Regions from separate parts of the Kocuria turfanensis genome, predicted to be linked through region 1. Evidence: riboswitches for the same ligand, from Rfam matches in the RefSeq annotation. Region 1 holds a riboswitch; each other region holds the start of a gene.
The links. A riboswitch is a leader RNA that binds a small molecule or an ion and turns the genes downstream of it on or off. The one in region 1 is predicted to bind cyclic di-AMP.

Region 1 (6,612 bases):
ACGCGGTGGTGCGCACCGTGACGGTCCTGGTGATCGCCTGCCCGCACGCCCTGGGGCTGGCCATCCCGCTGGTGATCGCGATCTCCACCGAACGCGCCGCGAAGGCTGGGGTGCTGATCAAGAACCGGATGGCCCTGGAGCGGATGCGCACCATCGATGTGGTGCTCTTCGACAAGACCGGGACGCTGACCGAGGGCGCCCACGCCGTCACCGGTGTCACCCCCGTTCCCGGGGTCTCCGAGGCCGAGCTGCTGGCCGTTGCGGCGGCCGCGGAGGCCGACAGTGAGCACCCCGTCGCCCGGGCCATCGTCGCGGCCGCGGCTACACACCCCGAAGCCTCCCGGATGGGCCTGCGCGGTACCGGCTTCCAGGCGGCCACCGGCCGTGGCGTGCGCGCGTCCGTGGACGGGAGCGAGGTCGTGGTGGGCGGACCGAACATGCTGCGTGAGCTCGGCCTGTCCACCCCGGCCACGATCTCCGCCGCCACCCGGGCCTGGACCGACCGTGGGGCCGGGGTCCTGCACGTGGTGCGCGACGGCACCGTCATGGGCGCCCTGGCCCTGGAGGACCGGGTGCGCCCCGAGTCCCGCGCGGCGGTCCGCGCCCTGCAGGAACGGGGTGTGCGGGTCGCGATGATCACCGGCGACGCCCGGCAGGTCGCCGAGGCCGTCGGGGCCGATCTGGGCATCGACGAGGTCTTCGCCGAGGTCCTGCCCCAGGACAAGGACACCAAGGTCACCGAGTTGCAGTCCCGGGGGATGACCGTGGCGATGGTCGGCGACGGCGTCAACGACGCCCCGGCCCTGGCCCGCGCCGAGGTCGGTATCGCGATCGGGGCCGGCACCGACGTGGCCATGGAGTCCGCCGGGGTTGTCCTGGCCGGCAACGACCCCCGGGCCGTGCTGTCGATGATTGACCTCTCCCGGGCCAGCTACCGCAAAATGCTGCAGAACCTGGTGTGGGCCACCGGTTACAACCTCATCGCCGTGCCGCTGGCCGCCGGTGTGCTGGCCTCCGTCGGCCTGGTGCTCTCTCCGGCGGTGGGGGCGGTGCTGATGTCGGTGTCCACCATCGTGGTGGCGCTCAACGCCCAGCTGCTGCGCCGGCTCGACCTGGACCCGGCGCACCTGGCCGCCACCGGCACCGAGGACCGAGCTACCGCCCCATCGCAGCGGTCAGACGCGGCCCACGCCCACTGACCCACCGATTCCCCACCCCTCAACATAGAAAAGGACTGAACCTGTGAAGCGTTCCACCACCCTCACCACTCTCGCCCTGGCCTCCGCCCTGGCCCTGGCCGGCTGCGGCACCAGCGGCGAAGAAACCTCCGGGGAGGCACCCGAGGCCACCACATCCGCGGCCGGCGCCGGAAACACGGACACCGCCACGGCCACCCCCTCCGGCTCCGCCCAGGCGGTCACGGAAGAGCACAACGACGCGGACACGATGTTCGCCCAGATGATGATTCCCCACCACGAGCAAGCCGTTCAGATGAGCGAGGTCATGCTCGCCAAGGATGATCTCGATCCGGACGTCGAGGAGTTGGCCAATAAGGTCGTCGCCGCCCAGGGCCCGGAGATCGACCAGCTCAAGAACATGCTCGAGACCTGGGGGGAGCCCACCTCGATGGAGTCCGGGGGCATGGAGGGCATGGACCACGGCTCCGGCTCCGGTGGGGGCATGGAGGGCATGGAGGGCATGGAGGGCATGATGACTGAGGAGCAGATGCAGGAGTTGGAGGCCGCTGAGGGCACCGAGGCCGCCGAGATGTACCTGACCATGATGACCGCCCACCACCGCGGGGCCATCGACATGGCCCAGGACGAGGTCGCCAACGGGCAGAATCCTCAGGCCATCGAGATGGCCCAGAAGGTGATTGAGGACCAGGAAGCCGAAATCCAGGAAATGGACCGTCTGCTGCAGCAGATCCAGGGCTAGTACCTGCTGGGCTCGCCCCGCTCAGGCATCCACCCCTCAACTTGGGCGTCTGAGCTGAAGGGCTTCACCGGCCCAGGGGCGGGGGCCTCACCCAGATGGGTGAAGCCCCCGCCCCTTGGCCGGTGGCAACCGGTGTGTCGTGAGGTCAGCCTTCCGTGGGCTCACCACTTCGGTGGCTGGCCCCGGGTCTTAGCTGCGGCCGGCGAGCCAGGTGCGGAAATCAGCGACCTGGGCCTGCTGGGTAGTGATCCCAGCGGTGGCGGCCACCCGCAGCTGGGCGTGGTCCGCCCGGGACTGCGGCTCCAGGAACTCGATGATCCCGGCCTGGTGGTGCGGGATCATTTTCTGCACGAAGGCCACGTCGAAGCCCTCACCAGCCTCCACGGCGGAGAGCTCCTCGATCATCATCTGGGTTTCCTCCTCCAGGACCTTCATCTCTTCCTGGGCTTCCTCGGGGGCTTGGGCCATGGCCTCCTCGGGGGTCAGCCCGTACCACTCCTCCAACCACCGGGTGAACTGGTCGATCTGGTGCTGCTGGTTGGCGATGATGTTCTCCGCGTGCGTGCGGATATCCGGGCTGGCCCCGCGCTCGAGCTCGAGCTGGGACATCTCGATCGCGGCCTGGTGGTGCGGAATGATCTCGGCCAGGAAGGTGATCTCCAGCTGCTCGCCCTCCAGCCCGGCCAGGGTCTCACCGAACTCGTAGGCCGTCGGAGAGGTCGGATCCGGCTGGAGCGTCTCCGCCGGGGCCTGATCCTGGGCATGGGACGAGACCGGGGTGGCCACCTGCCCGTGGGCCAGGGCCGGGGCGGTGGCCCCGCCCAGCAGGGCGGTCGCGAAGATAACGGTGGAGGCGGCGGCCGTAATGCGGCGGCCAAGGAACTGGGTGGAACGCATGATGATGTCTCTCTTCCACAATGAAGAAGCTCGACCCCGATGTGCCGGCCTCGGCAATCAGCTCGTACCCGGCACGCGAACAAGCCGCGCGGGTAGAGCTGTCCTGAACAAGGGGTGGGGGAAGAGGAAACCCGCCTCCGGGCGGGCCCGATCAGCCCATCAGGATCCTCTTTCACCGACGGAGACCGGTCACCGGTATCCGTCGGTCAGCGTGTGGCCTCCAGAAAAGGCCCAGTTCCCGTGGAAGCCCTTCTCCACGGGCCCTCAGGTACTGGGGCACCACCCAGGCGGCGGGTGCGTCATGGCGGCGGTCCCCTCACCAGAGGAGATCTGGCCCGTGACGCCGATCCCTGTCGGTCACGGACGTTCGCACCGCCCCCGCCGCCCGGGTGATGGGTCAGTGGGGGTCGGGACTCAGCCCAGGGAGGCGACCAGTTCGGCGCAGGCGGCCTCGCAGCGACGGCAGGCCTCAGCACAGATCCGGCAGTGCTCGTGCATGGACGCGTGCTGCTCGCACTCATCCGCACACGCCTTGCACGCCATCTGGCAGGCCTTGATCGCGTCCAAGGTGATGTTCGCGTCGTAGCCGGTGTGCCGCGAGAGCACCCGTCCGGTGGCCTCGCACAGGTCCGCGCAGTCGAGGTTGGTGCGGATGCACTTGGTCAGCTCGGCAACCATGTCCTCGGACAGGCAAGCATCCGCGCAGGCGGTGCAGGTCTGGGCGCACTCGAAACAGGCTTCGATACAGGCGGCCAGCTTCTCTTTGTCCACCCCGCCGAGGTCCTTCGGGTAGGTCTCCAGCATCGCGCTCACGTGGTGGGTCATGGCTTGCTCCTTCGTCGGTTTTCTCCAGGAGACGAACCGGCCGGAACCAGCCCGCCATGCCATCGACAGTAAACTGCCTTTTCTGTGTGACGCGCCCCAAAAACTTGAAGATTTGATGAAGATAAACGCCCCAGTGACGCGCAGCGGCACCCCATCGGCTGGCCTTCACCGCGGTGAAGCCGGTCGAATATGGAGATCTCGTGAAGAAATCCCGCCTCACGCTCCGAAAAGGCGCCCCGAGATCTCCCCAAGATGTAAGCACCCTCGAAAAACCCTTGGTACTGCCTCCAGAAAAGCTGGGAGACACGCGCGGCCCCCAGCCCCTTGTCGCCGCTAGATGTGTCCAGCGAAAAGCGCTTCACGATGCCATTTTGCCTAGTCATACCGGTCCCAGACTTGCCAAGGCTCGCGTCATGAGCCCAGCTGAGCGACGAAGCTCGTCTTCCAGGATGTGGCCATCAGGAGCCGGGACCCCGACTTCTCAGTCCCGACCGGAGGAAGAATCTGGGCCGTGATCTAAACGTGACACTTTCGTTATGGATGGGCTACTGTCCACTGCGTGCCGCTGACTGATCCGGTCGGCACCCTCGTGCACATCGCCGAATTCTGCCGGTGCCCGGGGTTCCTGAAGAGAAATCGCTTGGCAGAAGCGGGGGAACCATTTTCGGTCCCGGTGATCCGGGACCTAGGGGTTAAGCCGCCCAGGACGTCTGCGTCCGGGGCGGCCGGGTGTCTCCCACCCGCATCCGACAGCTCACCTCGTAGGCAAAGGGAGGAACACACCCATGACTATTTTTAAGCGCCGCACTGCCCGCCACCGCGCCGAGACCACCTCGCACCTGGTGCGTACCACCACGATCGCCGCTGCCGCCGGCGCGGCGCTCATCGGCTCCATCGCCCCGGCCCAGGCCTACGCCGAGGTCCCCGCCGACACCGCCACCGCCTACTCGGCCCCCGCGTCCGCTCTGACGACCTACTCCTCGACGGCCCCCCAGGCCGTCGTTGCCCCGCAGGCCGTCTCCACCGCCTCCACCCAGGCCCCGGCCGCTCCTGAGCAGAACGCTTCGGCCGCGACGGTGTCCACCCAGTCGGCGGACATCACCGAGATCACCGGCGCCTCCGGGATCGTGGGCACCGCGATGCAGGGCGCCGGCACCGGCTACGTCTGGGGCGGGACCGCCTTCGGCGCCTGGGACTGCTCCGGGTTCACGAAGTGGGCCTACGCCCAGAACGGCATCGAGATTCCCCGCACCAGCTTCCAGCAGATCGCCGCGGCCACCCCCACGGCCACCCCGCAGCCCGGGGACCTCGTCTCCCAGAACGGCGGGGCCCACATCGGCATCTACATCGGCGGCGGCAAGATGATCTCCGCCCTGAACCCCACCCAGGGCACCTTCGTCCACCCCGTCAACGCCATGCCGGTGGACGGCTACTACACCTACCGCTGACCCGGCCCGCCCTCCGCAACGACCGGAATCGTCGCGGAGGGCCCCGGTCCTCGCCCCGGTTGCACAAGAGAGTCCCCGCCTCTCGAGTGAGTTTTTCGTCCACTGCGGACACCACACCTTCCTCCACTCACCCGCCGTGGGCGGTGCTCCCGATCCGGGGCCCGCTCCGCCGGACACCGTGACACCTTGCACCCCTGACCGGGGTAATCCGTGCTGTCACCACACCGTTCCGTCAGATCCGCCCGGCCCTCCAGAAAGCCTGCTGAACTCCTCATGACTCGTGACCTGACCTCCTCCAACGGCATCGGCTCCCTCCTCACCGGCAAGGCCCGCACCGTGGCCGCCGTCGCGGCCTTCTCCGGCCTGGCCCTGGCCACCACCGTCTCCGTGCAGGCAACCCCGGCCCCGGAAGCCTCCACTGACGCCCCGCTGTCGGCCGTCGCCGCCGCCACCCCCACCGCAGCGCCCACCGTGTCCCTCGAGCCGGTCGCCCACGTGACCACAGCCGAGAAAAAGGCGGAGCAAAAAGTCGATGCCCCGGTCGTCGCGGCACCCGCCGTGGCCGCTCCGGCACCGAAGGCCGTGGCCGCCCCGGCCGTCGCACCCGCCCCGGAGCCAGTCGCCCAGGATCCAGTCGTCCAGGAGCCAGTCGTCCAGGCGGTCCCGAAGCCTGTCACCGCACCCGCCCCGGTGGCGTCCCCCGCCCCGAAGCCGACTGTGCAGGCGGCCCCGAAGCCTGTCACCGCACCCGCCCCGGTGGCGTCCCCCGCCCCGAAGCCGACTGTGCAGGCGGCCCCGAAGCCTGTCACCGCACCCGCCCCGGTGGCGTCCCCCGCCCCGAAGCCGACTGTGCAGGCGGCCCCGAGGCCCGCCGCCGCTCCCGCCCCAAAACCGGCCGTGCAGGCCGCTCCGGCCGCCGAGCGCACGGTCACCCCGCAGAGCTCGTCCTCCGGCAAGGGCGCGACCATCGCCTCCGCGGCCATGGGACAGCTCGGCGTCGGACAGGACTGCACCGCAGCGGTGAGCAACGCCCTGCGGGCCGCCGGGATCAACTTCCGCGGGTGGCCGGCTGAATACTTCACGCTCGGCGCACAGGTCTCCGCCGGCCAGGCCCAGCCCGGCGACCTCGTCTACTACGCCGACGGCGGCATGGGCACAGCCCACATCGGCGTCTACATCGGCGGCGGCAAGGCCGTCCACGGCGGCTGGAACGGCGGCACCACCGTCGTCGACAGCGTCAACGTGGGCTCCGGCCCCGTCTACATCCGCGTGCGCTGAGCGCACGCCAGCACAGTTTCCGGGTGCGCGGTTCCTGGTCGGCCAGACAGGTTCCGCGCACCCGGTTTCCACGCCTAGGGGCACTTTTTAGCATCGAGCAGCTGGCCACCGTCGTGCCGACACCCCGGGAGCACCCCACCAGGGTTGCCTGCGCTCAACCGCGTCGCTGTGACGATGACCCCATCCGCTGTGACTGCGGGGGCTCCGGTGTTCTTCTGATGACAGG
Region 2 (6,612 bases), on a different contig from region 1:
AGGGACCGCGTCCTCCGGGACGGTGGTCGAGCTGCCGCTCAACCGCGGCGGTCGTCTGGTGGACTTCTAGATGAGCAATCGGCCCCCGGGAGGATTCCCATGAGCGTCTCCCTGATCTTGGTCCCTGCGGCCATGGCCGCCGTCGCCGCGTGGAAGGCCAGTCGCCCGGAGACCGATGCGCACGGCCGCACGGTGTGCCATGTTGCCACCCGCATGCGCAACGAGCACCTCCTCGCCGCCGCGCTGGCTGACACCGGCGCTTCGACGGCCCTTCATGAGAGTCGCCTGTCGGCGGAGTGGCAGGGCGTCCAGGCCGACTTCCAGCGTGACGCGGAGGGCGCCTGGTCGGTGCACCTGGTCGGCGAGGTCGACACCGCCAGGGCGGAACAGATCATCGCAGCGGTCGATGCCGCCTACGGGCGGCGGGTCCAGCAGGAGGTCCTCGCCAAACTGCGAGAACGGGCGCCCCGAGCCGGAATGACCCTGGAGTCCGAGACCGTCGAGGACGACGACAGCGTCACCGTGGTCCTCACCGTGGGAACTTCGGCATGACGGCCCCGGCGCCCCGGCAGATCGTGGTTCGGGTCGACCCCGACGGCGCCATCACCGCCGAGACCAGAGGCATGCTGGGCCCGAGCTGTCTCGATTCCATCGCCCTGCTCGAGGACCTGCTCGAAGCCACCACTGTTCACAGCACGTTCACCGCCGACTACGACCGGCGAACGGACGCCATCGACACCGAGGTACGACATGAACTACGCCAGCAATAATCCCGTCGGGCTCCAGCCGACGGCTGGACAGAAGCTCGCGAGCGGGAAGTGGCGTCTGCGTCACAGCGCGTGGCTGCTCGCACCCATTCTCGGTCTCGGCATGTTCTCGTGGATCGGATTCGTCTATGTCGCAGCCCGCACGAGGAAGCGTCGGTGGTGGATCCTCGCTGCCGTCTATGCTGCGCTCAGTGCCTCCATCTTTGTTCTCGATGAAGTAGGCAGATCCACGGGAGTCCAGGCGTTCGGCGACGTCAGTGCTCTGGTGCTCCTCGCCACATGGGTTGGAGGGATCATTCATGCCTTCGTCCTCAATAAGGAGTATCTGCGGTGGCGGGCCTCGGTCGTCCCCTGGTACACGGAAGGCACTCCACCGCAGGCGCCGCCAGCTGATGCTCGTCAGCTTGGACAGCCGAGCCTCAACTTTCCGGGCGTCGACAGCGCCGCTTACTACCAGCCCAATCGGCCGGCCCCTGCACCAGGTCCTCGACCGTGGACGCCGCCCCCGCCGTCCGGGCCGGCGCAGTTCGTGCCACCCTCCCCCACACCGAGACCAGCACCGGCACCGGCACAATTCGGACCCGTGCACGTCAACACGGCGACTGCTCAGGACGTCGCCCGCCTTCCCGGCATCGACGACGCTCTGGCCCGCCACATCCTGTCCGTGCGGGACGCTCAGGGCCCGTTCCGGGACAACGACGACTTCGTGCGATCCACGGGATTGCAGCCGCATCAGTACACGAGGATTGCTCATCTCGTCGTGGTCGACGCCCCCGCCGCGGAGCAGGGCGGCCAGCGTCAGGGGCCTCCGGGTGGGCGAATTCTTGACATCTGACACAGCAACACTCCGTGTGTCGCACGTCGTCCCGGTGACCGAGGCCGAGGGACCCGGGCGCCGGTTCGCGGTGTGGATCCAGGGGTGCAGCATTCGCTGCCGCGGGTGCTTCAATCCGCACATGTGGGCCAAGAGCGGTGGACGGCCCGCAGAAGCGCTCGCGCTCGTGGACGAGGCTGACCGCTCGGACGTCGAGGGCATCACCCTGCTCGGCGGCGAACCGTTCGAGCAGGCCGAAGGCCTCGCCGAACTGGCCGAAGCGGCGCAGGTACGCGGCCTGTCCGTCATGACGTTCACCGGTTACCTCCGCGAGGACCTAGAGGCTCGTGCAGCCCGGGGCGACGACGCCGTTCGTCGTCTCCTCGGGGCCACCGATCTCCTGGTCGACGGACCCTACGACGATGCCCTCCCGGATCTCACCCGCCCCTGGGTGGGCTCCACCAACCAGCGCTTCCACTTCCTCACTCCGCGATACGCCCATCTCCGGGACCGTCTGGGCACATGCAATGACCGCCTAGAAGTTCGAGTCACTGCCGAGGGTCAGGTGTCCGTCAACGGATGGGCCACCTCGGACGATCTGGACACACTGCTCGCCGGCCTCGGCAGTCGGCGGAGACCTCCTCGCTCGCACAACTCGCGCGACGGGGCCGACCCGGTCTGAGGCCGGATCAGGATATTTCCCGGGTGGGTTTCTGCAGCGAAGACCTACGCATTCCCCGCTGATAAGGTCACGGCGGCCGTCAGTCCACGGATCTGCCGTAGCACCTCCCGTGGCGCGGCTGTGAGGTCTAGATGCCGTAGGTGCAATCACTCACCGGCATGCCGAGCCTCGTGCATGACCGGGGCCTATGGCCCCTGTGCGTAGATCAGCGTGGTCACGGGTCACCAGTCACCCCGCGGCATTAGCATGCGTATGCAACGGATCCGCGACGCTGAGAATCAACAACAGGACCCATCGTGTGGTGCCCCTGTTGAGACGTCAGCGGATCTGTCCAAGGTCTGGCCATCCAGCTGGGCACTGAATCCACCCGAGAGGGCTCGCCATGGCCAAGGCTCCGATTGACGGTATCGACACCGACGACGCGAATGATGCCGACCGGAAGGTCGTCGAGGACGAACGAGCCAAGCTGCGAGATTTCGTCAAGGGGCTCAGCCCGGATGACATCAAGTCGGGCCGATGGTTCACCAAGCTCAGCGCTCAGGCGGTCAAGCCCCCGGGAGTGGTGTAACGATCCTTCGTACGGGGATCAGGCTGTCAGTGCGGTCAGGGGGTCGGGATTCACCTCGCTTCCGGTGACGTCGACGGTGGTGAGCCGGCATCGGGTGAGTACCTCCAGGCCGAGGTAGCGGCGGCCTTCGGCCCACTCGTCGGTCTGTTCGGCCAGCACGGCGCCGACGAGGCGGACGATGGCTGCTCGGTTGGGGAAGATCCCGACTGCGTCGGTCCGCCGCCGGATCTCCTTGTTCAGCCGTTCGGCGGGGTTGTTGGACCAGATCTGGGCCCAGACGTCCTTGGGGAAGCTCGTGAAGGCGAGGATGTCCTCCCGGGCCTGCCCCAGATGCTCGGCCACCGCCGGGAGCTTCTCGGCGACGTAGTCGATGAGGCGGTCGAACTGGGCGTGCACGGCGGTGGCGTCGGGCTGGTCGTAGGCCGAATGCAGCATCGCCTTCACGGCCGGCCACATGCTCTTCGGGCAGATCGACATGAGATTGGCCGCGTAGTGGGTGCGGCACCGCTGCCAGGTGGCCCCGGGCAGATTCGCGGCGATCGCGTCCTTGAGCCCGGCGTGGGCGTCGGAGGTGACCAGGCGGACCCCGCCCAGGCCGCGGGCCACGAGGTCGGCGAAGAACTCGTTCCAGGCCGCCCCGGTCTCGGCCGTGGCCACCCGCATGCCCAGGACCTCGCGGTGGCCGTCGCCGTTGACCCCGGTGGCCAGCAGCACGACCGCGTTCACTACGCGCCCGCCTTCGCGGACCTTCATGGTCAGCGCGTCGGCGGCCACGAACGTGAAAGGACCGGCCTCGTCCAGGGGCCGGTGGCGGAAGGACTCCACGTGCTCGTCGAGATCACCGGCCATCCGGGAGACCTGGGACTTCGACAGGCTGTTGATCCCCAGGGTCTTCACCAGCTTGTCCATCCGGCGGGTCGAGACCCCGGCCAGGTAGCAGTCGGCCACGACCGTGATGAGGGCGGACTCGGCCCGTTTGCGCCGCTGGAGCAACCAGTCGGGGAAGTAGGTGCCGGTGCGCAGCTTCGGGACGGCGACGTCGATAGTGCCGATGCGGGTGTCGAGGTCGCGGTGCCGGTAGCCGTTGCGCTGGGTCACCCGCTCGGGAGCGGGTCGGCCCCATTCGGCGCCGACCACCGCCTCGGCGTCGGCGGAGAGCAGCGCGTTGATCACCGTCTGCAGCAGGGACCGCATCAGATCCGGGGACGCTTCGGACAGGGCTTCGCCGAGCAGGCCGACAGGGTCGACAATGTGAGGAGCGGTCATCGTGATGATGTCCTTTCGAGGGTGCTGTGAGAGGTGAACTCGAAAGATCTCACGGTGGCCGCGCCCTCGTCCGGAACGACGAGCAGGACCACCGCGCTACACCACTATCGGGGGCTCAACTTCGGGAAGCTTTTCCCGCGAATTCTTGCGCCATGACATGGGTGTCGCCGAGGGACCTCCCGCCCCAGGACAGGAACGTACCTACCCGTCGGCATGAGCTGGGCAGAGCCGCAGGTCAAGACCACCTTCGTCTCGAGATGAGCCTCCTGGGGATCTCCGCCGCCACCCCTCGCCGGGCGAGCCAGCCGTGGGCGCAGGTGCCCACAGCCAAATCGCAACAGATTCCGAGACACGCCCGTGATCAAAACGAGACTTTCTCGTTACTTTTCGATTAGTGTTCTCTCCGTGCCGATCCCCCCACTGATCGGTACCCCCATGCACATCGCCGAATTCTGCCGGTGCCCGGGGCCCCCTGAACACATCGCTCGGCAGAAGCGGGGGAACCACGAACGGTCCCTCCCCCGGGACCTAGGGGTTAAGTCGCCAGGGCCTCCACCCTGCGACCGGGTGTCTCCCACCCGCATCCGACAGCTCACCTCGCAGGCAAAAGGGAGGACATCACTCATGCCCATCTTCCACTCCCGCACGCCCCGCCACCGCGCCCAGCGCTCGTTCCCGCTGGGACGCACGGCGACCCTGGCGGTCGCCGCCGGTGCCATGGCGCTCGGCAGCGTGGCCCCGGCCCAGGCCGCCCCGGCCGCAGCCCCCCAGCAGCTCGTCAGCATCCAGTCCCAGTCGGGCAAGGCCGCGACCATCGCCGCCGCGGCCAGGAACCAGGTCGGCGTGGGCCAGGACTGCACCTCCCTGGTCACCAAGTCCCTGCGCGCGGCCGGGATCCACCACCACGGGTGGCCGGTCTCCTACCTGAACCTCGGCCACCGGGTCTCCGCCGCCCAGGCCCAGCCCGGTGACCTGGTCTACTACGCCAACGGGGGCATGGGCTTCGCCCACATCGCCGTGTACATCGGCGGCGGCAAGGCCGTCCACGGCGGCTGGAACGGCAACCAGACGGTCATCCAGACCGTCAACGTCGGCTCGGGTCCCGTCTACCTCCGCGTGCGCTGACACTCCACGCAGGATTCGGGTGTGCGGTTCCCGTCCCGACGGGAACCGCACACCCGAGTCTCGTTACGGGGCGCCTCAGGACACCGAGAGGCGTCGGACACCTTCAGCCGTGACCCTGTACCGGCGCTTGCGACTGGTGGGAGGAGCCGTAGCCTCGAGCATGCCACGGCCGATGAGCTCGTTGATCCGGCTCAGCGTCCGGCTGTAGGTCCATCCCAGGTGGGCGGCCACCGGTCGCGTGGCATCCAGGCCCTCCGCACCCACAGCACGCAACACGGACTCCAAGTCTTCGTCCAGGACGATCGTCCCGCCGGGTCGAGGCGCCGATCTTTCGAGTGGGCTCGATGGGTCGACATCGGATCCGGCCACTCGGGAAGACAGCGCGACGTCCGGTGAGAGCTGATACCGGGCATAACGTCTCCCGCCAGAACGCTCGGCAAGCCCCCTGTCCACGAGGTCAGTGAGTGCCGCGGTGGCTTCCCGGCTGTCGAGTCCCCAACTGCGCAACCGCTCGTTGGACACCTCGGTGCCGTGGTGGAGCATCGCCAGGGCCATGTGCTGGGCATCGGTGAGGCCGGTGACGCCAAGGGAGGCGATCCATTCCACGGTGTCGGTGTCGAGAAGGGCATGCCGGGGAACGGTGACCTTGACGTGGCTCAGCGTGGCCTCGAACTCGGGCGGGGTCATGCCTGCAGCGCGCAGCGTCGCCATGATCCGGGGAATGCCCGACCCCCTGTTCTCGCAGACCACCTCGCCCCGGCCCGGGAGTTCGACGTCGGAGAGCAGACGAGCAAGCAGACCGTTGCGCGAGGACGTGATCTCATCCGCGCCGAGCCCTCCGACCTCGACGCCGCCGTAAAGCGAACCCGGGTTCTTGACGACGAGCCGATCTGCATAGAGCTCGATCTGCACTTGGGTCCCCCTGGCCAAGGGGCCGTAGTCCCGGTGCATCAGGGCGTTGACCACGAGCTCGCGCACGGCTTCGAGCGGGTACTCGTATCGGTCCGACCGTCCAGCCCCCTGGATGACGGCGCCACGCAGCATATTGCGCTCCACCGCGGCCACTGCGTCCTGCACTATGACCGGCAGCGGACCGTCGACGGTCTGGTTGTCGAGAAACCGTCGTCCGTCCTGGGTGGTTTCGCCCATGGTGGTTCCCGGCAGCGCCACGAAGGTGACGTTGAGCTGCGGGAAGAACTGCTGCGGGTAGATGCCCAGGCACAGCAGGCCCGCCAGTGACGGAACGAGGTTCTCACCGTCCCGCACCAGTACGCCCAGGCGGGTGAGAGCGACGTCGTCGGACACTCCGGCGAAGGCCCGAGGGGAGCGCTCCCGCACGCGGGTGAGCAGCGCGGAGACCGCTTGGGGGTCGAGGTCAGCGAGTGCGGCC
Region 3 (6,612 bases), on a different contig from region 1:
CGACCTCGACCTTGGTGCCGTTGCGCCAGGTGGTGTAGACGTTCCAGAACCACGGGATCATCGAGACGCCGAGGAGCATCGCCCCGACCGTGGAGATCTGGTTCATCCAGGTGAAGTTGTCCTCCGGCAGGTAGTCCGCGTAGCGCCGGGGCATCCCTGAGACCCCGAGCCAGTGCTGGATCAGGAAGGTCATGTGGAAGCCGAGGAACAGCAGCCAGAAGTGGATCTTGCCGATCCGCTCGTTGAGCATCTTGCCGGTGAACTTGGGCCACCAGAAGTAGAAGCCGGCGAACATGCCGAACACCACGGTGCCGAAGATGACGTAGTGGAAGTGGGCGACCACGAAGTAGGAGTCATTGAGGTGGAAGTCCAGCGGCGGGGCAGCGAGGATCACCCCGGTCAGGCCGCCGAAGAGGAAGGTGAACATGAACCCCAGGACCCACAGCATGGGGGTCTCGAAGGTGATCGAGCCCTGCCACATCGTGCCGATCCAGTTGAAGAACTTCACCCCGGTGGGTACGGCGATCATCATGGTCATGAACGCGAAGAAGCTCAAGAACACGGCTCCGGTCACGTACATGTGGTGGGCCCACACGGTCACCGACAGCGCGGCGATGGTGATGGTCGCGAACACGAGGCCCTTGTAGCCGAACAGCGGCTTGCGGGAGAACACCGGGATGATCTCGGAGACGATGCCGAAGAACGGCAGCGCCAGGATGTAGACCTCGGGGTGGCCGAAGAACCAGAAGAGGTGCTGCCACAGCACCGCCCCGCCGTTGGCCGGGTCGAAGATGTGCCCACCCAGGGTCCGGTCCATGCCGAGGGCGAACAGTGCAGCGGTGAAAGGCGGGAACGCCATGATCACGAGCAGCGAGGTGATGAGCGTGTTCCAGGTGAACAGGCCCATCCGCCACACGGTCATGCCGGGGGCGCGCATCGCGATGATCGTGGTGATGAAGTTGACCGCGCCCATGATCGTGCCGAAACCGGACAAAATCAGGCCGAACACCCACAGGTCACCACCGGAGCCTGGGGTGAAAGAAGCGTTGCTCAGCGGTGCGTAGGCGTACCAGCCGAAGGAGGCCGCGCCCTGCGGGGTGAGGAAGCCGGCGGTCGCGATCAGCGAGCCGAACAGGAAGAACCAGAACGCCAGGGCGTTGAGCCGCGGGAAGGCGACGTCGGGGGCGCCGATCTGCAGGGGGACGATGACGTTGGCGAAGCCGACGAACAGCGGGGTGCCGAACATCAGCAGCATCAGCGTGCCGTGCATGGTGAACAGCTGGTTGTACTGCTCCTTGGTCTCCAGGATCTGCATGCCCGGGGCGAAGAGCTCGGCGCGGATCAGCAGCGCCATGACGCCGGCGAGGCAGAAGAAGGCGAAGGAGGTGATCAGGTACATGTACCCGATCGTCTTGTGGTCGGTGGAGGTCAACCACTGCACCACCATCCGGCCTTTGGAGCGCGGCACGACCGTCGGGTGGGCTGTGCTTCGGAGCTGGTCGGCGGTGTAATCATAAATAGCCATGCGGTCTCCTCGGGCCCAAATGCCGTACGTATTCAAACGCCGATTACCGTAGCGCACATAGCTGGAGCTGCTCGGGGACGATTCTTGTACCGCCATCCGTGGAAATTTCCCTGACATCGGCCACCGAGCCTTTTAGGGCGGCACGCGTCCCCGCCACAGCGCGGTCAACGGCTCCCCGTACCGTCCGCACGCACCACAAAGGCATGTGCCGCCCGCCACGAGGCGCCATAATTTGCAGGACATTAATAGGAAAAAGTCGAGAAAAATTTACAACTTCATCAAATCTTGATTGTTTTCTTTATAGTTCCTATACATTCCCGAATGGGATTGTGATTGTTTCGTGATCTTCTTGTACTCTTCGATGCGTGCCGGCCACTGATCCTGTCGGCGCCTTCGGGCACATCGCCGAATTCTGCCGGTGCCCGAGGTTCATTACACAGAAACTGCTTGGCAGAAGCGGGGGAACCACATGCGGTCCCGATGATTCGGGTCCTAGGGGTTAAGTCGCCAGAGCATCCCGCCCTGCGACCGGGTGTCTCCCACCCGCATCCGACAGCTCACCTCGTAGGCAAAGGGAGGAGTACATCCATGGCATTCTTCAAGCACACTTCTGCTCGTCACCGCGCCGAGACCCCCTCGTGCCGGGCGCGTAACACCACCATCGCTGCTGCTGCTGGCGTGGCAATCCTTGGATCCGTGGCCCCGGCCCAGGCCTATGCGGAGCTCCCGGCTGCCCCGGCCGCCACGTCGTGGGCCCCGGCTTCGTCCTCTTTGGGGAGCCAGGGCTCCTACGTCACCCCGGCCCCGGTGGCGGCGCAGACGGCTTCGAGCGTGAGCCCGCAGTCCACCGCGATCACCGAGATCGCCCCCGCCACTGGCGGCATCGTGGGTACGGCCATGCAGGGTGTGGGCACCGGCTATGTCTGGGGCGGCACTTCCTTCGGTGCCTGGGACTGCTCTGGATTCACCGGGTGGGTCTACGCCCAGCAGGGTATCGATATTCCCCGCACCAGTTTCCAGCAGATCGCAGCCGCCACCCCGACCTCCACTCCGCAGCCCGGGGACCTGGTGTCTCAGAACGGTGGCAACCACATCGGCATCTACATCGGTGGCGGCAAGATGGTCTCTGCGCTGAACCCGACCCAGGGCACCTTCGTCCACTCCGTCAACGCCATGCCCCTCGATGGGTACTACACCTACCGCTGAGCTTCGCCCCACCAGTGGTGGCCGGTTGACGGGAGGCCTTCCGTCAGGTGCGAAGTGCTCCGAGAGGATCGTCATCGGCGACATATTTGGGGTACTTCGTGCCTGGATCGCAGAGTCGATCGGTCGCCACGGCCCGGCCGCCTTGCACCCGGTCGGGAAACGGCGCACGGGCGGGCTGCCCAGCGGAGCAGCGCAGAAAGTGATCATGGGCTCCACCCGTCTCCTGCCGGAGGCAGACAATCGCCTTCCCTCCCCGCAGGGGCATTGCGGCAACGGCCGCACGAGGTGCCGTGGTGGTTCGAGGACGGGGGCGCCGCAGTGGCGGACGGCACCCCCATCCGCCCACACCGTAGGGACACAAGCTGGACATTGCCCGAGCCTCGCTCGACCCCGCCCCTCTTTGATACAGATTCTGCTGTACGGTTGTGGCATGAGGATCTTGTCCCCGGTCGAGGTGATGTCCCGGTTCGGCAAAGCACTGGCCGATCCCACCCGGGCCGCGGTGCTGCTGCAGCTGCAGCAGGGCCCGGCGGTGCCCTCGGAACTGGCGGCCCAGATCGGGGTGAGCCGGCAGATCCTGTCCAACCACCTGGCCTGCCTGCGCGACTGCGGGCTGGTCGTGGGCGTGCCGGCCGGACGCAATGTGCGCTATGAGCTCTCGGACCCGAAGCTGGCCCACGCCCTGGAGGACCTGCTGGGCACGATTCTCACCGTCGAGGCGGTGTGCCAGTGCGGCACGCCGGAGTGCGCCGCCGAGGAGCTCGCCGGTGCGGCCAGCACCCAAGAGGTTCCGGCGTGAGCGGTGAGCACGATCACGCCCACGGTGCCACCGGGCGGCGGGGAAAGCTGGCAGTAGTCTTCGCCATCACCGCCACGATCATGGTCGCCGAGATCATCGGCGCGGTGATCTCGGGCAGCCTGGCGCTGCTGGCCGATGCCGGGCACATGTTCACCGACTCCGCCGGGCTGCTGATCGCGCTGATCGCGGCGACCCTGGCCCTGAAGCCGGCCACGGACAAACGCACCTGGGGGTACAAGCGGGCGGAGATCGTCGCCGCGGCCGCCCAGGCCTCGGTGCTGCTGGCCGTGGGCGGGTTCGTTGCCGTCGAAGGTATCCGCCGGCTGCTGGAGCCCCCGGAGGTCGAGTCTTCGGCCATGCTGTGGTTCGGGGTGATCGGGCTGGTCGGCAACATCATCGGGCTGATCATCCTGGCCTCGGGGCGGGGAGAGAACCTGAACATGAAGGCCGCCTTCCTGGAGGTCGCCAACGACGCCCTGGGCTCGGTGGCGGTCATCGTCTCCGCGATCGTCATCGCCACCACTGGGTGGACCCAGGCGGATGCGATCGTGTCCCTGCTGATCGCCGCCCTGATCGTGCCCCGGGCCCTGATTCTGCTGCGCGACACCATCGAGGTCCTGATGGAAACCACTCCCAAGGGTCTGGATCTGGATGAGGTCCGCACCCGCCTGGAGTCCCTGCCCCACGTGGTGGGGGTGCACGACCTGCACGCCTCACGCATCGACTCCGACACCCCGGTGCTCTCGGCCCACGTCACCGTCCACGACGGCTGCCTGAGCGCCGAGCACGCCGGTGTCGTGCTGGCGGATCTGCAGGCCTGTGTGGCCCGTGACTTCGACGTGGCCATCGAGCACTCCACCTTCCAGATCGAACCGGCCTCCCACCGCGGGGACGAGACTCTCCGCCACTAGAACCCCTCCACTCCCGGTATGCCCTGCTGCCTGAGACAGAACGGAAACCCCTTGTGAGCACTACCGCCAGTACGAGCGCCCCCCAGCGGAAACCCTCGAAGGCCAAGATCCTCGTGTGGATCCTCCTGGTCGCCATCGTGGCCGCCGTGGCCATCCCGATCCTCATCGCCCGTGCCAATTCCACCCCTGAAGTACCCGAAGATGTGGGGCAGCTGGTGCGAGAGAACAGCCGAGTGCTCTCGAAGGCCCCGGATGAGCAGGCGGTGCTGGTGGAGTTCCTGGACTACGAGTGCGAGGCCTGCCGGGCCGCCTACCCCTTCGTCGAAGACCTGCGGGCCGAGTACGGCGACACCGTCACCTTCGTGCACCGCTATTTCCCGTTGCCGGGTCACCGCAACTCCGTCAACGCCGCGGTGGCCGTGGAGGCCGCCGCCCAGCAGGGACAGTACGAGGCCATGTATCAGCGCATGTTCGAGACCCAGGCCGAATGGGGGGAATCGGCCGAGGACCAGAGCGCACTCTTCCGCGGCTTCGCCGAGGACCTCGGCCTGGACATGGCCGCCTTCGATGCCGCGGTGGCCGACCCGGCCACCGAAGAGCGGATCAAGCTCGATGTGGCTGACGGTGAAGCCCTGGGCGTGGCCGGGACCCCGACGTTCTACCTCGACGGAGAAGTGCTCAACCCCGAATCCCTGGAAGCCTTCCGGGCCGCTGTCGAGACCGCAGCCACCGACTGACCCGATGACCAGTCCATCCCGCACCACCACCACACCACCGCCCGCCCCGTCGGCGCCGGCCCTGGCAGTGGTTGGACGGCGCCGGGGCGTCGCCACCGCTGCTCTCATCGTTGTCGGCCTGATGACCCTCACCGTGCTGTGGGTGGCCCTGAGCTCCTCCGGGGCCACCGCGGCCCGGGAGGTGCTCGATCCCGGGGCGATGGTGCGCTGGGGACTGCCGGCGGCCACGACCGTGCACCATCTGGCCATGTCCATCACCTGGGCAGGGCTGGTCTTCGCCACCACCGTCGTGCCCCGGTCCACCCCGGCCCACGGCGCGAGAACACCCGGAGCCGAGCACCCGGCCTTCGCCCGGGTGCTGAACGTGGCCGCGGGGGCGGCGGCGGTGTGGACGCTGGCCGCGGTGGCGATCATCGTGCTCAGCTACGCCGACACCATCGGTGCCCCCGTCTCGGGCTCGACCGAGTTCACCGGACAGCTGGGCTACTACGTGACCCGCCTGATTCCCGGCCAGGCGTGGGCGGTGACCGCGGTGATGGCCGCGCTCACCACCACCTTGGCCGTGCTCGCCCGCTCCCCGGGGCCGGTGACCGCCACCACCGTGGCGGCCCTGGCCGCCGTCATTCCGCTGTCCCAGCTCGGGCACGTGGCCGGGGTCGATGACCACAACGGGGCCGTCAACGCTTTGGCCCTGCACCTGCTCGGGGCCGGGATCTGGACCGGCGGGATCATCGTGCTCGCCCTGCTCGTCCCGCTGTTGACCACCCCGCAGGCCACGCACGGCGTGCTGGTGCGTTTCTCCGCCCTGGCCGCGGTGGCTTTCGTCGTGGTGGCCGTCTCCGGGGTTATCAACACCGTCTACCGGATCGGTGGGTGGGACGGGCTGGCCTCCGGCTACGGGGCACTGGTGATCGCCAAGACGATCGCCACCGTGGCCCTGGGGGTGCTCGGGTACCTCAACGGCCGGGTCATTGCTGCCGGGCCTGCGAGCCGGGGCAGGGTGTGGCGGCTGATCACCGTGGAGGCCTTCATCCTCTGCGCGGTGATGGCCCTGGGCGTGGCCCTGGGGCGCACCCCCACCCCGGTGCCCCTGGAACGGGAACCGGACATCACCGCCGCCGAGATCCTCACCGGCTACCTGCTGCCCCCACCGCTGAGCGCCTCCGGGTGGGTCACCCAGTGGCGCCTGGACTGGCTGTGGATCGCCGTGGCGATCCTCGCAGCCTGCCTCTACCTGGCCGGGGCGCGACGCCTGCGCTACACCAGGACACCGTGGCCGGTGGCGCGCACGGTGGCGTTCCTGGCCGGACTCGTGCTGCTGGTCTATGTCACCTGCGGGCTGCCGGCCGTCTACGCCCCGATCCTGTTCAGCATCCACACCACCGCCCACCTGCTGCTGGCCTTCCCGGTGCCGTTGCTGCTGATCGCCGGACG

Region 2: linked by a shared signal. The riboswitch ahead of AYX06_RS20510 (NlpC/P60 family protein) and the one ahead of AYX06_RS20300 (C40 family peptidase) in region 1 are both predicted to bind cyclic di-AMP.
Region 3: linked by a shared signal. The riboswitch ahead of AYX06_RS18335 (C40 family peptidase) and the one ahead of AYX06_RS20300 (C40 family peptidase) in region 1 are both predicted to bind cyclic di-AMP.

The regions. Positions count from the first base shown of each region.
Region 1 is NZ_CP014481.1:74,903-81,514, forward strand. It holds gene AYX06_RS17405 (copper-translocating P-type ATPase) at 1-1,199, shown strand, start outside; gene AYX06_RS17410 (DUF305 domain-containing protein) at 1,243-1,938, shown strand; gene AYX06_RS17415 (DUF305 domain-containing protein) at 2,128-2,835, opposite strand; gene AYX06_RS17420 (four-helix bundle copper-binding protein) at 3,250-3,660, opposite strand; cyclic di-AMP (ydaO/yuaA leader) riboswitch at 4,248-4,440, shown strand; gene AYX06_RS20300 (C40 family peptidase) at 4,446-5,108, shown strand; gene AYX06_RS17430 (C40 family peptidase) at 5,382-6,386, shown strand.
Region 2 is NZ_CP014480.1:2,486,076-2,492,687, reverse strand. It holds gene AYX06_RS11560 (AAA family ATPase) at 1-70, shown strand, start outside; gene AYX06_RS11555 (hypothetical protein) at 100-552, shown strand; gene AYX06_RS11550 (DUF2997 domain-containing protein) at 549-770, shown strand; gene AYX06_RS19815 (ComEA family DNA-binding protein) at 751-1,602, shown strand; gene AYX06_RS19810 (4Fe-4S single cluster domain-containing protein) at 1,580-2,263, shown strand; gene AYX06_RS11535 (hypothetical protein) at 2,646-2,831, shown strand; gene AYX06_RS11530 (IS256 family transposase) at 2,850-4,097, opposite strand; cyclic di-AMP (ydaO/yuaA leader) riboswitch at 4,531-4,716, shown strand; gene AYX06_RS20510 (NlpC/P60 family protein) at 4,722-5,222, shown strand; gene AYX06_RS11520 (ATP-binding protein) at 5,298-6,612, opposite strand, start outside.
Region 3 is NZ_CP014482.1:95,578-102,189, reverse strand. It holds gene ctaD (aa3-type cytochrome oxidase subunit I) at 1-1,525, opposite strand, end outside; cyclic di-AMP (ydaO/yuaA leader) riboswitch at 1,960-2,111, shown strand; gene AYX06_RS18335 (C40 family peptidase) at 2,114-2,731, shown strand; gene AYX06_RS18330 (ArsR/SmtB family transcription factor) at 3,162-3,530, shown strand; gene AYX06_RS18325 (cation diffusion facilitator family transporter) at 3,527-4,441, shown strand; gene AYX06_RS18320 (DsbA family protein) at 4,495-5,178, shown strand; gene AYX06_RS18315 (cytochrome c oxidase assembly protein) at 5,183-6,612, shown strand, end outside.